One region of the Paenibacillus nitricinens genome, then DNA from elsewhere that is predicted to be linked to it. Evidence: predicted binding sites of a transcription regulator. Region 1 holds the regulator's gene; the other holds the start of a gene.
The links. Region 1 encodes LexA, which represses DNA repair genes until DNA is damaged. Its sites were predicted from a motif close to CGAACATATGTTCG; they were not measured.
Positions count from the first base shown of each region.

Region 2: ACN6KS_RS22360 (YolD-like family protein) is a predicted target of LexA. The motif match lies at 2,227-2,240, and genes of this name have one in related genera.

Region 1 covers NZ_CP183948.1:3,713,857-3,722,023, forward strand. Annotated here, with positions in the region: gene metH (methionine synthase) at 1-1,912, opposite strand, end outside; gene ACN6KS_RS16405 (FixH family protein) at 2,087-2,518, opposite strand; gene ACN6KS_RS16410 (HAD family hydrolase) at 2,778-3,563, opposite strand; gene ACN6KS_RS16415 (hypothetical protein) at 3,597-4,124, opposite strand; gene ACN6KS_RS16420 (DUF896 domain-containing protein) at 4,174-4,383, opposite strand; gene ACN6KS_RS16425 (LysM peptidoglycan-binding domain-containing protein) at 4,493-4,906, opposite strand; gene lexA (transcriptional repressor LexA) at 5,202-5,828, shown strand; gene ACN6KS_RS16435 (L,D-transpeptidase) at 6,000-6,338, shown strand; gene ACN6KS_RS16440 (hypothetical protein) at 6,486-6,866, shown strand; gene ACN6KS_RS16445 (hypothetical protein) at 7,101-7,679, shown strand; gene ACN6KS_RS16450 (MBL fold metallo-hydrolase) at 7,804-8,167, opposite strand, start outside.
Region 2 covers NZ_CP183948.1:5,032,028-5,040,194, reverse strand. Annotated here, with positions in the region: gene ACN6KS_RS22375 (glycosyl hydrolase) at 1-649, shown strand, start outside; gene ACN6KS_RS22370 (PH domain-containing protein) at 732-1,220, opposite strand; gene ACN6KS_RS22365 (hypothetical protein) at 1,339-1,899, shown strand; gene ACN6KS_RS22360 (YolD-like family protein) at 2,281-2,616, shown strand; gene ACN6KS_RS22355 (hypothetical protein) at 2,613-2,777, opposite strand; gene ACN6KS_RS22350 (M15 family metallopeptidase) at 2,968-3,654, shown strand; gene ACN6KS_RS22345 (hypothetical protein) at 3,731-4,201, shown strand; tRNA gene ACN6KS_RS22340 (tRNA-Leu) at 4,361-4,446, shown strand; gene ACN6KS_RS22335 (ArsR/SmtB family transcription factor) at 5,194-6,138, shown strand; gene ACN6KS_RS22330 (glycoside hydrolase family 2 protein) at 6,316-8,085, shown strand.

The DNA.
Region 1 (8,167 bases):
TAATCTCCAAAGGTCCTGATTTGGTAAGCGCCTCATTCAGATCCGGAATGAGCCCTTCTTTCGTGCCTTCAACCACGTAAGAAGCCAGGCGCTCTTCTAGGGACAGGTTAGAAATCTTTTCTTTTTTCTCAATCTTCTTCCCACGGAAGGCGGCAACAAAAGCAGCAAGCGTGTCGTCATTCGTATTATAAATTAACTCCTCAGCAAGATGACGGTCTTCAGCAGGAATAGAAGCATAACGTTCTACCTTCTCGGTATTTACGATCGCATAGTCCAAGCCAGCCTTAGTACACTCATAGAGGAATACTGAGTTCAGCACTTCACGTCCAGCTTCCGGTAACCCAAAGGAAACGTTACTGATCCCCAAGATCGTATGAACACCTGGAAGAGCTTCTTTGATCAAACGAATGCCATCTATTGTTTCTTTGGCCGAGCCGATATATTGTTCATCCCCGGTGCCTACAGGGAACACAAGCGTATCAAATATAATATCTTCTGCCGCTAAACCGTACTTATTCACCAGTAAGTCATAAGAACGTCTAGCAACTTCCAATTTATCCGTAGCCTTGATCGCTTGTCCAGTCTCATCAATCGTACCCACAACAATAGCTGCGCCATACTTGTGAATCAAAGGAGTGACCAGCTCGAATTTTTCTTCACCATCTTCAAGGTTAATAGAGTTAATTATCGCCTTACCTTGACAGTACTGTAATGCCAGATCAATAACATTAGGGTCGGTAGTATCGATCATCAAAGGAACTTTAACCTTTTTTACAACCAATTCTAGAAACAGCTTAATATCTTCAGTCTCATCACGGTCCGGATCTTGCACGCAGACGTCGATCACTTGCGCGCCGCTCTTCACCTGTGCACGGGCAATTTCTGAGGCTTCCTCATATTTACCTTCGACGATAAGACGTTTAAACTTGCGTGACCCTAATACATTCGTACGTTCGCCTACCATGTATGGACGGTTGTCGTTCTCAATATAAATAGGTTCAATCCCTGAAAGTGCCGGTGGATGATTTCCTGCAAGCGGACGTGGAGGGAATTGTGAAAGCGCCTCAGACATAGCACGGATATGTTCCGGTGTCGTTCCGCAGCAACCCCCAGCAATGTTAAGCCATCCCTTTTCTGCAAACGCAGCAATTTTACGCGCAAGCGAATCAGGAGATTCATGATAATGCCCATTCTCGTCTGGCAGTCCAGCGTTCGGATAACAACTCACAGCTGCAGAAGAGATTGCAGAAAGTGAACGAATATGATCACGCATGAACTCTGGACCCGTCGCACAGTTCAGACCTATAGAGATAGGCTTCAGATGTTCTAAAGAAATATAGAATGCTTCAATGTTCTGACCGGCAAGTGTGGTGCCCATCGGCTCTATTGTTCCCGAGATCATCACTGGCAATTTGATACCCGTCTTCTCAAATGCATTTCGAATACCTATACTTCCAGCTTTCACGTTCAGCGTATCCTGAGAAGTCTCAAGCAATAATGCATCTACAAGACCATCAATCAATGCCACTGCCTGTTCCTCGTAGCTATCAACGAGCTCTTGGAAAGTGACGCCCCCTGTAACAGAGAGTGTCTTTGTTGTAGGCCCCATCGCACCTACGACATAGCGGGGACGATCTGGTGAATCATATTTATCAACGGCATTGCGGGCTAGCTTTGCTGCAACCAGATTAATTTCACGAGCCCGCTGCGGAATATCATATTCAGCAAGTACAACAGACGTTGCACCAAATGTGTTCGTTTCAATGAGATCAGCACCTGCTTCAAGATACTGCTCATGAATCGTCTGAATGACTTCTGGACGGGTTAATACTAGCATTTCATTACAGCCGTCCAATTCTTCCCCACCAAAATCCTCACCTGTCAAAGGCACCTGTTGGATCATTGTGCCCATGGCACCATCTAGAATTAATATTCTTTGTTGTAAGCTTTCCTCAAGTGTATATTTAGCCAACGTATAGTCCCCCCAGTAAAACATTAGAGTAAGTTTAGCAGAATAAAGGAATTTCGAAAAGCCTTCCTTTCCACTCTGCATTATCTGTAATCACAGGAAATGCTATTCTTTTAATTATGGTTTCACAGAGAGTTCTTTATTAGGCATAGAATGCTGAGTTCTTGCAGTTACGTGTGATGTAACAATATATTGTCCTTCTTTCGCAAGTGTTCCTTCTGCTTGATAGATTCCATCACCGACTAGCTTCCCTTTAAATTCAATTTTCTGTTCACTATCATCTTTGCTCACAATTTCGAACAGAACCTCTTTCGCATCATCCACTGCCTTGTTGTCTTGCGTCACCACCGCCTCAAAGGTCACCTTCTGATTTACAACAACCTCTTCAGGACTCCAATGTAACTCAACCTTAATAGGCTCCATAGACATGTCCATGTTCATATTCATATTATGTACGCCAGAATGTTTAGATTGGTCTGATGAACATCCTCCCAATACTAAAAGTGTTGCGCCTAATAATAAAGGAACTATTGTTCTTGAAATCTTCATTTAGATTCCTCCCAGTCGATTTGAATACTAAGAATCTACCAATTCATGTTATACATTCTCCATCTATTATACACATTATTATTGGTTTTTCAGTATTTCGCAGCAAATCAGCTAAACTCTTGTGACTTAGATCATATACTAGTAAATCTCATCTATCGTACTAAAAATGATGTAGATATAAAAAAGACAGCAAGTCTCCTAGTAACTAGGAACTCACTGCCTTCTTAAAGCTTAAATGAATGAAAGCCTCAGCTCAATTTTATAAAGATTGGACTAATGATAGAAGCTCTCCAAGATGTTTGATTTCATAATCCGGCTGAATTTCCGGATCTGGCTGTTTGCCTTTTCTATTAATCCAAACCGTAGTCAAACCTGTTGCCAACCCACCACGAATATCCGTTGTAAGCTTATCTCCGACCATAACGCCTTGCTCAGGTGAAATATCCAAAAGCTCTAGGGCATGCAGAAAAATTTCCTTATCCGGCTTTCCTTTGCCGAAGCTTCCAGAAATCACGATGTGATCAAAGAAAGGAACGATTTCGGGTACACCATCCAGTTTTTCTTGTTGCAATGCAGGGCAACCATTGGTCAGAAGCAATAGCTTCACTTTACCCTGCAGCTCTTCAAGCACCTGAATCGTTTCATCATAAATGTAAGGCCGATTTCTACGCTCTGCTGCGAATTTGGCTGCTAATGTCCCAGCAAGAGCTTCGTCCTCTACACCAAGTGCTGCAAGACCACGACGCCATGCCTCTTTACGATATCCCGGTGCAAGCTGCTCCAATTGACGAAATTCCGGCTGTTCACCTGCAGTAAAGTTCCCCCAAAGTGCTTCAAACGGATTAATCCCAATCATTTTTGTAAACGGGTTCGTTTCGTAGGATTCATAAAGTCCTATGGCTTCTTTACGCACCGCAATTTCCAGCTCTTGTGGATCAATCGTATCCCCAGCGGCTTCACATGCAGAACGAAATGCTTCATTGACGCTCCGATCATCCCAGAGCAGTGTATCATCAAGGTCAAATAGTACGGCGGAAATTGGCATTACAGGTCTCCCTCTCCCATGGCTGGTTAATTTCTATTCGTGAATTACTTCAATTTGGTGAGCTTTTGCGAATGCTTCCAGTCTAGTCCCCATCGCAGTTGTATCATAACGATTCATAAGTCTGGTAAAAATCCATTTCGTGCGTTTGCCTTTATGCTTAATGACAACTGCTCCACGCGAGAGGATGATTTTCTCAATATCAGAAGCTGGCAGATAGCGTTCGCGATTGAATTTTATAGTAGATAGTCTAGCATTCTCTACCTTCAAGTACGGACGTCGGAAGAACAGAAGTGCTGCTAGTAAGTAGTACAAAACGACTCCTAACCAGTTCATAAGCATACCATTACCTTTGGCTTGGTCCACTGAACCAATCATCCAAAACATAGTACCTAGCACTAATAACACTACTGGAAATGCAATGTTACGGCCTTTAAAGGTTTCGGTGTTCTTCCCAGGAGATTTAGATTTAGATGCGTAAATCGTTTCCTTCCCCTGTTTCTTTCTTTGCTTGTTGATTTGCTGCGTGTTGCGTTGAACCATTCTTTCCCAAGAACGGGCCATATGCGTTCCCCCTAGTCATCCAGAAATATCTATGAAAAGGAACAGGGTGTTAATGCTTAAGCCCCTTGTTACCTTGTTCATGCTCATCATTAACAACCAATTCAATCGTATTCAATTGTGCTCGAAAGTTATTGCGGATATTCCCCAAATAAATTTCCCGAAGCTTGGCGCGTTCCGCCGTTTCCTCTTGATTAAGGCCTACGCTCTTCTGTTTGCGTGCCAATTCGTTAATACGCGCGACCAACTCATCAATATTCAAAACTTTCCCTCCCCTTATAAATTAATTCTAACTCTGCCATGAGAAAAAGAGCTTGTCAAGGTTTACTCCCTGCAAGCTCTTCATGTCCTCTTAATATGTTCTTAGAATATTAATAAATAGGTAAAGAGAGAATATCTCCAGCATTAATCTGACTACCTTTTATGCCATTGGATTTTTTAATTCCTTCTATATATACAGCCGTCTTCATATCAGAAGGTTTATTCTCAAGAGCAATACTCCAAAGTGTATCTCCACGTTCAACCACTACGCGCTTCTCATCCTTCATTAAAGTAGTAGATCCTGCAAATACATTACCCACTACTGTAAGTCCTGATAGTACGAGCACAATGATCAATGTCAGCTTAATAACAAAATCTCTACGGAACAAACGCATCAAGCCTTCAAGCAAAAACTCTGTGATTTCTTTAATCTGAGCTGAATAACGGGTAATAGGATTATGTCCTAAAGATTCAACCACTGGGGCTTTATCGTAGATGCTACGGTATGTACTGTATTTTAACATGAATATCATCCTCCAAACACTTGTTCTCACTTCCAAAATCATAATAACACGAACATGTGTTTTGTTCAATACTATTTTAGAACAATTGTTCTCTTTTTTTCAGAGGTTAATATTTACCATATTATTCATCTAAGAACCCGCTCTTACCATTTAGATGAAGGAAATGTAATCAATACAAGACTACCATTTATTAACTCTATCGAATTAATATTTATAATAGTTAGAACTTATGTTTGTGCGAACGGTAGTTCTATGTTATAATTTTCCCAAACATTACTATATGGGGTTGATTCCAATGTCAAAGATTTCAAGTCGCCAGCTGGCGATCCTGGAATTTATACGTAGCGAAGTCCGCAGCAAGGGTTATCCTCCTTCCGTCCGGGAGATTGGAGAAGCTGTTGGTCTTGCTTCCAGCTCCACAGTTCACGGTCATTTGGATCGGCTAGAGAAGAAGGGACTTATCCGTCGAGATCCAACGAAGCCTCGTGCGATAGAATTGCTTGGCCAAGAGGATTCTGAGAATGTGCACCATTTCGCACAAACCGTCGCTCGAATTCCTGTCGTAGGTAAGGTTACCGCCGGGGTTCCTATCACTGCTACTGAGAATATTGAAGACTACTTTCCCCTTCCAACACACTATGTTGGAGATAACAAAGTATTTATGTTATCGGTTCAAGGTGACAGTATGGTCGAAGCTGGGATTATGAATGGCGACTATGTTATTGTTCGTCAACAACAAACGGCTGATAACGGAGATATCGTTGTAGCTATGACCGAAGAAGATGAAGCAACCGTTAAGACTTTTTATAAAGAACGTGATCATATACGTCTTCAGCCGGAGAATCCGGCGTACGAGCCTCTTCGCCTTAATCGCGTGACCATTCTCGGCAGAGTTATCGGATTATTTCGAGATATCCACTAAGTATGCACTCCTACCAAAAAGGCTGTTCCGCGAATGCGGAGCAGCCTTTTTTTCTATGCATTTAGCTTAACCACCATCCCGAACATATGTACCCGTAGGCTAAAATGACCATTTTTAAGAATAACCGTTTAGGCATCCTGCTCATATCTTAATTAGAAAGGAGTGTGCACAATGCCAAATTACCGGATTATAGTTGATCTGACGCAGCGTATGCTTTATCTTCTTGATAACGACATTGTGATCAGGGGCTTCCCAGTCGGAATCGGTAAAATGTTAACTCAATCACCACTCGGTGAATTCACAATCATTAATAAACAACCCGATCCAGGCGGTCCATTTGGGGTCTTTTGGATGGGACTATCTAAGCCTCACTATGGGATACATGGAAATAATGATCCCTCATCCATAGGGCACGAAGTATCCCATGGTTGTATTCGTATGTACAATGAGGATGTGTTAGCACTAGCTGCGATTGTTCCAATTGGAACACTAGTAACGATCAGAAATTAAATCTATCCATAGATAAACACGCCTCACTCCTTGCTTAACGGAGGGGGCGTGTTTGTATTTATGTATTTTTGATGACCTAATAGGAATTATGTGGTTATATGTCGAATAATGTTAACAGGATTTCAAATTGAAAGGAAGTGTTTCGTTTTGAACAACTCAAAAATTAGAACCCTCGTCGATTTTAAAGTCGATGCACTTGTTAAACTCTCTGGCTTATTGTTAAATAACGATCAAGCTAGTGGAAAAAAAGTAAATCTACTCACCTCATTTGGCAGTATTCAAGGGACCATCTCCCCTTCCACCTCCAATAAAGAGGATGTTTTTGACTTAAAATCTCTAATGGATGATGTCATTGTAGATGAATACATATCTTATTTAGGTGCGGAACATCCCGATAAAAATTTCAGTTATAACTTTGTAGTCCTTAATGATGTTTCTGTTAGACCCTATGCTAGCAATGAATCTCCGATCGAATACAAACAGCTAATTGTTTATACCGATCAAATCACAGCCTTCAATTTCTTATGATTTTGACATATTTATTTTAAAAAGCTCTCAACAAAGCACTCAGCAGTTGCCCCAATTTTGCATTCAGCTTGCAAAATCGGCAGAACTCTGGGTGCTTTCTCTTTTTCTTATCAGTAGTCGTTTCCTAAATTCCCACGATTTTCGATTATAACAGATACTAGTAGAGAGGATTCAAGCATATCTTTCAATAAGCAATAAACCTTGCTCTACTGAGATCATTGGAGGTGTGGTTAGATGCTGATTTTTTTGATGTACATGTTTGGCATTTTAGGGGTAGTCTTAATGCTAAGTGCCGGTATTCTAGAATTGAAAAAACTATCTACTTCTTCTGAACTGTCTAAGCTCTTAAACGCAATCTCCTCTTTTAACATCATATTCACCAAAACATTCATTCCCCCCAATCAATCTCACTTGATCGCACTTAACGAATCTTATAAAAAAATAGCTATAGGCACCAGCGATCCGAAAACAAGAAAAAAGGCTATAGCAAAGCTATACTCCTTCGAAAATGTATTGGGTTCAGAGATTGTCGTTAACGCACTAACCCTTTCAAAGGTATCTAAAAGACAACAAAACAGTAAAACAACTGCTTCAAGTGCGGATATTAATGTGCTTAATAGCGCTGACGAAGAGGCTGATGTTATCGAGGAACTTACGCTTAAAATATACATGAATAGCAATGAAATACCTATGTATAGCATTTCCTTCTTGCCAGGCTTATTGCCCATTCAACAATCCGACAATCAGTACAAAGAAGCTTACTCCCAGGTACAGCAATTGCATGCGTTCTTTAGGTCGATCGTATCCGAATAAACACACCTCTTTCGCCCCTTATTACTTCACTTTACTTTTCCAAATTAGAAATTTTGAAAATCTTAAGGAATGACAAAAAACGGTCCTTTTGGGAGGGCCGTTTTCGCTGCAGCCAACATTTATTTTAAAACTGCACACTAAATCCGTTAAATTGATGAATACCCGTACCATGAGCGACAAGATCTCGTTCACGTAATTCACGAACTGCCTTCATAACCTCTTGCAAAATAGCTGGATCTAGACCCAACGTATTATGAGAACCGAATACTTGAGATACGTTTGGAATTTGCGCAATCTTTTCTAAAGAAGCCACTAAATCTGCCGGGCTAGTAGAGGGATAAAAAGCATAAATTGGCGTAACATCATACAACAAATCTCCTGTAAACAGATACCTGTTGGCATGATCAAAGATGCTAATATGACCTGGTGAATGACCCGGTGTGTGGTAAATTTCTAATCTACGCCCGCCTAAATCAAGCACATCTCCC
Region 2 (8,167 bases), 1.3 Mb from region 1:
TGGAAAAGTGATCGCGATTGGAGAAAATGGAGAGCTACCGTCCCCTGCACTACTATCTAAATCACAGCCCAAATGGTCTTATCAGATGACCTGGGGCAAGCTTCTTTATGAGAAGAATACCGATGCGGTAATTAGAGCCTTTATGAACGACAGCTTTGTATTCACACGGGAAGAGTATGCTGCTGAGGCGGCAATTGTGGAAGCTATGGGAGATAGTGTGCTGCAGAGTGGACTATGGGGACAATATTACAATAATATGACCCTTAGCGGCGCTCCTGCGCTGACGCGAACGGATGCTAACATCCAATTTTCGTGGAAACAGGGTTCGCCTGATCCAGCCATTCGCATCGACGCTTTTTCAATACGGTGGAGTGGTAAGCTTACTGCAGCCTATAGTGAAACCTATACCCTTTACACCTCCTCTGATGACGGGGTGCGGGTGTGGATTGATGGTGGGCTGATCATTGACAGTTGGGTGAATCAGAGTGGGCAAGAGCGAAAAGGCAGTGTGAATCTGATTGCAGGCAAGCTGCATGAAATAAAAGTGGAGTACTATGAGAATGTGGGAGACGCGCGGATTGTATTGCAGTGGGAAAGTCCTAGCCAACCCAAAGGGGTTATTCCAGCTGGAGCATTTTATCTTCCTTAAGGCGATATCCGAACGGATTCGAGCATCCGAATATTAGCAAAAAAGCCCCGGATTCCGGGGCTTTTTTTAATGTGAAAAAATCTCAGATTTGTTCACGGTAGCTAATGTTGTTGGCGATCTTCTCGTCACGAACAGCTTTGCGCAGAACATCTTTGACGGTTTGAGCATCATGAATTTTTCGGAAAAGAAGCTGAGGTGCTGAGGCATCATCTGAAAATACAGTTAATGTACCGATGCCGAGCATCCGGTCCATGATAGATTGTGCTACGGATAAATCGCGTACACGCAGTAATTCGATCTCTTCGACATTTTTACCGATAAGTCCGGTCTTTACCATAATGCGCTGGCTTGTAATGGTGTACGTAGTAGTGTTTAGGCGTACGATTCCTTTGAGGCGATCAGAGATACTGGCTGGTTTGCCTTTCCAGAGAACGACTTCTTGAGTAGCATTTGGATTTGCTGATGGACGGCGGGCGGTCACTGGAGCGGTGCCGTCCATGCTAGTTCCGCATTCTCCACAAAATTTAGCGCCCTGCTTATATTCTGATCCGCAGGTTGTGCAATAAGGCATAAATACCTCTCCTTCCCTGATTACAATTAAAATAATTATAACATAATAGTCGTTTTACATAAATTTCATTTGCGCTTTACACAAACCGACATTATTCTGTTAAGTGGAGGGATAAATAATGAAAAAAGTGTTACTAATAGGAACGCTAATGCTGACTGTCATCCTTAGCGCCTGCAGCAATAATAATTCAACTTCATCGGCACCTGCCTCGGAAGAAGAAGTGCAGGAAACCGTGCAAAACTTCTACAATGATATGTCTAAACTTGATGAATTAGGAAAATTATCTTTAGCGGAGTTCAACGAAGCTATTGCTGCTTATTCAGCAGGAGACCTTTCGGACAGGCAGCTGGAGAAGAAGATTAACGAATTCCAGAAGACCGCAACAGACCTATCCAATCAGGCTGAAAAAGTGAAAATTTCCTCTAGCTTGCCCGAAGACATTCGTAAGCTGCTTGATGAGTCTAAGATTGCTTTTCAAAGTGCTTATTCTCTAAAAGAACAGGCCTCTCAAGGTGCTGATTCCGCAGAGGTCACTGCTGAGAAGTTCGAGGAATTGAATCAGAACGCTGACGTCGCGATGCTATACGGCATTTCCAAGCTTAATGAAGCAAGAGAAGCAACAGGACTCATCGATGCTGATGGTCAATCCACCGCTGAATCAGAGAAAGTTCAAGAATAGATCGGAAGTTAGACGCTGAACAGTTCAACTGTCAGCGTCTTTTTGATGCGATGTTGAGCTTGAGTAGAGGTAACACTGATAATCCTATAAATAAACCAGCTACGATTCCTTTTGTGAGGTCTGAGAGGGTACTGCTTCGATATACGAGGGGGTATAGACACAGGAATAATACAGGGATTAGGATGAGCAGGGCATTGTTTTTTTTCAAGTGGAAAGCTCCTCTCAATTAGATATACATTATTATACAACTTTTAAATGAAGAGGAGGATTTATAAAAGGTATCTTTTTCCTGATTATTGATTATTCAGCGAAGGTGTGGATATAATACAAACATACGTTCGTGCATAGCGGAATAAGTATAGAAATTAGGGAGGGGATACCATGGGCAAAAAGCTGGAGAAAAACGGACTTTGGGAAAGCAGTCGCATGATGCTGCCGGAGCACAAGGTAAGAATTATTAGGGATGAACGGGAGACGCTGCGCCGCATCAAGCCTATTCTTGATGAGCAGAAGCTGGAGGAGATCGAATGTACACTGGCCTTATCGTTACGGAGTCATGTGCGCGTCACTGCTGTGCTGTTTGATCCTTTTGAGAATAAGACAATAAGTGGTTTTGTGACTTCCATTCACACCCACTCGCGTGAGTTTAAGCTGCAGTGGGCGGAGGAATGGAAGTGGATCAATGTAGATGACCTCGTGGAGGTTTACATCGTCTAATGCTGAGAACCGCTGACTTCACTTTTTTCATAAGCAATTAGGGTCACCGTTGGGTTGCCGGTCAGATGTGCAATGGAAGCTTCGGCATTTCGAATAATTTCGAGCGCTTCTTCCTGCTCGCTCAGGGCAGCAACTTTATAGCTATCGCTATGAATGTCCATATGTGTTCCCACCTTTCGCTAATATTTTGCCCTTTTTTGTGGAATTGATCCAAGGTGGAGAAGCTATGAATAGGTGCTTTTCAGGGGAGATCTCGGGGATACCGGGGTCTTTTTTTTGCTGATGCAAGCAGGGGTATTAGTACAAGCGAATGGGGGAGCGGGATCATTGATTATACCAAGGGGTGATTCTATGCTGACTTTAGATCAAGTGAGGGACAAATCGGCGGCGAGGCTTGTTGGGCTTCATCCTGTTTTGGCAGCAGGGGCGAAGGCTTTGATTCAGCAAAGCTATGCCAGAGGAGTGCCCATCGTTATTACTCAGGGGTTACGGTCGATTGCTGAACAAAATGCCTTGTATGCGCAGGGGAGAAGTAAGCCTGGACCTATAGTTACCAACGCCAAGGGTGGAACCAGCTATCATAATTATGGCCTTGCGTTTGACTTTGCGCTTTTGCTGCCGGATGGAAAAAGTCTTTCCTGGGATATGAATCGTGATGGTGATAAAGATAAAATTGCGGACTGGCAAGAGGTTGTACAGGTGGGAAAACAGCTAGGGCTTGAGTGGGGAGGAGACTGGACGTCTTTTAAAGATTATTCACATCTGCAAATGGCCTTCGGCTTAACCACGACTCAACTTCGGGCAGGTAAACGTCCTACGACGGATCAGGTCAATGAAGCTTTAAAAAGGATTACTGGGGAGGATGAGCAGGTGAACAAAGACGTTAAAGTAACAATAACCTTAAACGGTGCTAAACTTACGGATGGTGTTCTTGATACCGGCATAACCTATGTACCCGTACGTGCTCTAGCTGAGGCGCTTGGAGCAAAGGTTACGTATGACGCAGCGAGTAAGACAGTGAACGTAGTAAAAGAGTAAAGCTAATCATGTATAGACAGTGCCACCCAAGGGGAAGTTATCAATGATAACTAACCATAAAGGGAGGCATAACGTTGTGAATAAGCTAATAACAAGCCTTGCATGCTGCACTGTACTGTCATTGAGTATAATGGGAGCTAGTTACGCTAATCCAATCGGGTCAGCCGCATTAGGCGGTATCCCGAACGCGAATACGGGCATGGATGGTACCATGAATAACACTCGGATGATGAATACGGAAGGCAATCTAATGAACGGTACTACGGGAACGATGAATCAGCATGAGAGCATTATGAGAGATAAGATTCGCACAGGGGAAAATTATAGACCAAACACCACTAACTACAATGACAACTACACCCGGGATAACTACAACAGAAATACGGTAACTCCACTATCCAACACTACAACAGACGGTAAATATCGGGCAACCAGCACAACTACGAATACTGGAACTACCAGCAGAGGATCTAACTGGGGCTGGCTCGGATTGTTTGGACTCTTGGGTCTTGTCGGAATGAGAAGCAGAAGTGACGAACGCAGATAAACGACATGCTTAATAACCCGTGTCGGCATATGCTGGAACGGGTTATTTTTATGGCATAAATATTTTTTCGAAAAAGTATTGCACGTTATCGAAATTCGTGATATTATATTTCTTGTCGCTTAATACATAAACAACGTATGGAGCAACAACACATAATATGCCGGGGTGGCGGAACAGGCAGACGCACAGGACTTAAAATCCTGCGGTACGTGAGTACCGTACGGGTTCGACCCCCGTCCTCGGCATCACAGTGAAAACCTTGAGAAATCAAGGTTTTTTTGTTTTTCTTAAAGGAAAGCTTCTATAATAAGCTAGGGTTCTGTGTGTCTGGAAATAACATTCGAGTATACAGGACTCAAGGTCATAATACTCCTTTTCAGTGCTTGTATAATAACAAGTTCTAGAAGGGGGTTTTTATTATGGTTAGTATTAAACAAATTAAGAACAACAAAGCAGTGGTATAGACAGAAGTGTTGTCGCAATTTTTGTTCTGGAAGAAAGAACAGGAAGCCAGCGAACAAACAAGGATTATGAATAACATGTGCGGATTTTCTTCAAGAGGTACAGCAACTCATTCGAGACTGTAGAACATCTAAAAAACAATCTGTTTGAATATCTTGGACAAGAAGGCATTAAGCCATGTACCTATAACAATCGTCAAGTTACGAACCTGCCCTGCAGCGAAAGGAAATACGCCAGTGTTTGTCGAATCGGTAAGGGAAAAGCAATGGCTCGGCCGGCGTTTATTATTAGGCGGTACGCTGCTGCAGGTGACAGTTATTGTGACCGCTGTGTTATGATTACACTGCTCAAACCAGATATTTTCTGATTAAAGCCGATTTAATGAGGGGAATGTTGTATTTTGTGCAGGAATTTAAATCGAAATAGTGAATTTGCTTTCTTCCCGTTCCATCGCAGTTACATCATTGCCAAAAAGGGGAAATAAGAGTTCAAAAGTTCAATGTTATAGTTCAAATAGATAGCAAAGCGGAGTGATCGATATTCTGGAATTATCCATGGAACATCTTGATGAGCTGGTGAAAGTGACACATGCGCTGTCTACGGAGCTTAGATTGAGAATGCTGGAGTTGTTGAACATCCGAAGAATGAATGTAGTGGAGCTGGCTGAAGCGCTGGAGATACCGGTATCCACCGCCGCTTCGAATGTGAAGGTGCTGGAACAAGCCAAGCTGATTGAGACCGAGCTGCTGCCTGCTTCGCGCGGAGCCATGAAGGTCTGTAGCCGCATCTATGATGATATCAAGATCGTCATAAATGTACCGGAACGTCGTGCGCAGGCGGATCAAGGCGATTATTGCTATGAAATTGAGATGCCGATCGGTAACTTCACAGCTTGTGAAGCAGCGCCAACCTGCGGCATGGTTAGTGAGACAGGGCCGATTATTGTGGAGGACTCGCCGGCGGGCTTTTTCCATCCTGACAAGGTTCATGCCCAGCTACTCTGGCTGCGCAAGGGCTATCTCGAGTACCGCTATCCGCTGGAAATTCCGCAAGGGGCTGCCATCCGCCTGATTCAGTTCTCGATGGAAATCTGTTCCGAGGCGCCGAATTATGAGAATGACTGGCCTTCGGATATTACGCTGTGGATCAATAATGTGGAGGTTGGTACCTGGACGTCGCCCGGTGATTTCGGCGGCAGACGCGGGAAGCTGAATCCTTCCTGGTGGCTCGATACGGGAACGCAATTCGGCTCGCTCAAGACCTGGAGTGTAGACAACACCCGCAGCACCATTGACCACCAAGAGATATCAACCGTCAATCTAAGCCAACTGAGGCTTACTAAGCAGAACCATGTGGATCTGCGGGTGGGTGTGAAGGAGAATGCGGTATTCAAGGGCGGAATGAATCTGTTCGGCAAAAAGTTCGGCGATTATGAACAGGATCTGGTGATGAAGATTTTTTATACCGTACAGTAATCAGGAGTAATTGATTCTGACAGCAAAGTGATGAACATGCGAAGAACCTGATGCCATAGGCAAAGGTTCTTTTTTCTATGCATTCTACGATTGACATTTCAGAAGATTCTGTAATAATTAATACATAATTATTGTAATAAAACAAAAATATTGTTCATAAGGAGCGTGTGCAGTTTAATGGCAACCCAGCACTATATCAAGGATTATCCGCGGCCGCAGTTCGTCCGTAACGACTGGCAGAGCCTTAACGGGGAATGGGATTTCCGGTTTGATGATGACAACATTGGCGAGCGGGACAAATGGAATGCGCATCTGCACGGGGATTTGAAGATACAGGTTCCTTTCACTTATGAGACGCAGGCCAGCGGAATCGGCGAGACCGCCTTCCATCCTTATGTATGGTATGAGCGGGAACTGAAGCTTCCTGCTGATTTGAACGGTAAGCGAGTGATACTCAATTTCCAGGCAGTCGATTATACCGCTAAGGTATGGGTTAATGGCTGCTTCGCCGGTGGGCATCAAGGCGGTTATGCGGCCTTTTCGCTGGATATTACCGATTATGTGAACACTGGTGCAGGAGTGTACAACCGGCTGATAGTCAAAGCGGAAGACAGCCAGAGCTGTACACAGCCGCGGGGCAAGCAGCGCTGGGTGGATGAGAACTTCGAGTGCTTCTATGTGCAGACAACGGGAATCTGGCAAAGTGCGTGGGTAGAGTATGTATCGCCCTCCTATCTCAAGGCTGTCAAAATCACGCCGGATCTTGATAACCGCTCGGTACGTTTTGAATATCAGACACAGGCAGCGGAGGATAATCTCCGCCTGGAGACCCGGATCAGCACGCAGCAGAAGACATTTAAGCAGGTCTCGCTGCATGTAGACCGGGCCTGGCTGCAGCTGGATGTGGAGCTGACCCATGAAGCGAATGGCCCGTGGAAGCTGCAGTCATGGTCACCTGCGGCACCGGCGCTGTACGAAGTAGAGTTTGTTTTATATAAAGATGATCTGGTCATTGACCGGGTATATTCCTACTTCGGCCTCCGCAAAATTTCCATCGAACAAGGCAAGGTGCTGCTTAACAATACGCCTATGTATCAGCGGCTGATTCTGGATCAGGGCTATTGGCCGGAAAGCCACTTGACCCCGCCGTCAGAAGAGGCGCTGATTGCCGATATCGACGCAATTCTGGCTATGGGTTATAACGGCGTGCGTAAGCATATGAAGATCGAGGATGCCCGGTTCCTCTACTGGTGTGATGTGAAAGGCCTGTTGGTTTGGTCGGAGATGGCGGCGACTTTCGAGTTCAATGATGAGGCAGTGGAGAGCTTTACGAATGAATGGACAGAGATTGTGCGCCAGCAGTATAACCATCCTTCAATTATCACCTGGGTGCCTTTTAACGAATCCTGGGGTATTCCGCAAGTCTACACGAATAAGCAGCAGCAGAAATTTACGGAAGCCATTTATCATCTGACCAAAGCTATTGATCCTAATCGTCCGGTCATTGTGAATGACGGCTGGGAGCATACAATCAGTGACATCATCACCCTGCATGATTATGAGCAGAGCGGAGATGCCTTGCTAGAGCGTTATGCTGACTCCGGCAGCGTACTAGGCGGAGGATTATCTTTCAACAACTGGAAATATGTGATGGCAAAAGGCTATGAATACCGCAGCCAGCCGGTGATGGTCAGTGAATTCGGGGGCATTGCTTTTAATTCCGACGAAGGCTGGGGCTACGGAGAGCAGGTAAGTAATGAGGAGGCGTTCATCGGGCGGTTCAGCAAGATTACGCAGGCAATCAAGGACACGCCTTATATTTGCGGATACTGCTACACGCAGATTACGGATGTACAGCAGGAAGTGAACGGACTGCTAACAGCGGACCGGACGCCGAAAATTCCTCTGGAAGTGATCCGGAAGATCAATTTGTCAGCAGCAGAATAATCATAACTTTGTTGCCTAAAAAACGGTCAATTATCGGTTCAATGACAAGGTGAAGCAGATTAGAATCTTGTTTGAAAGCACT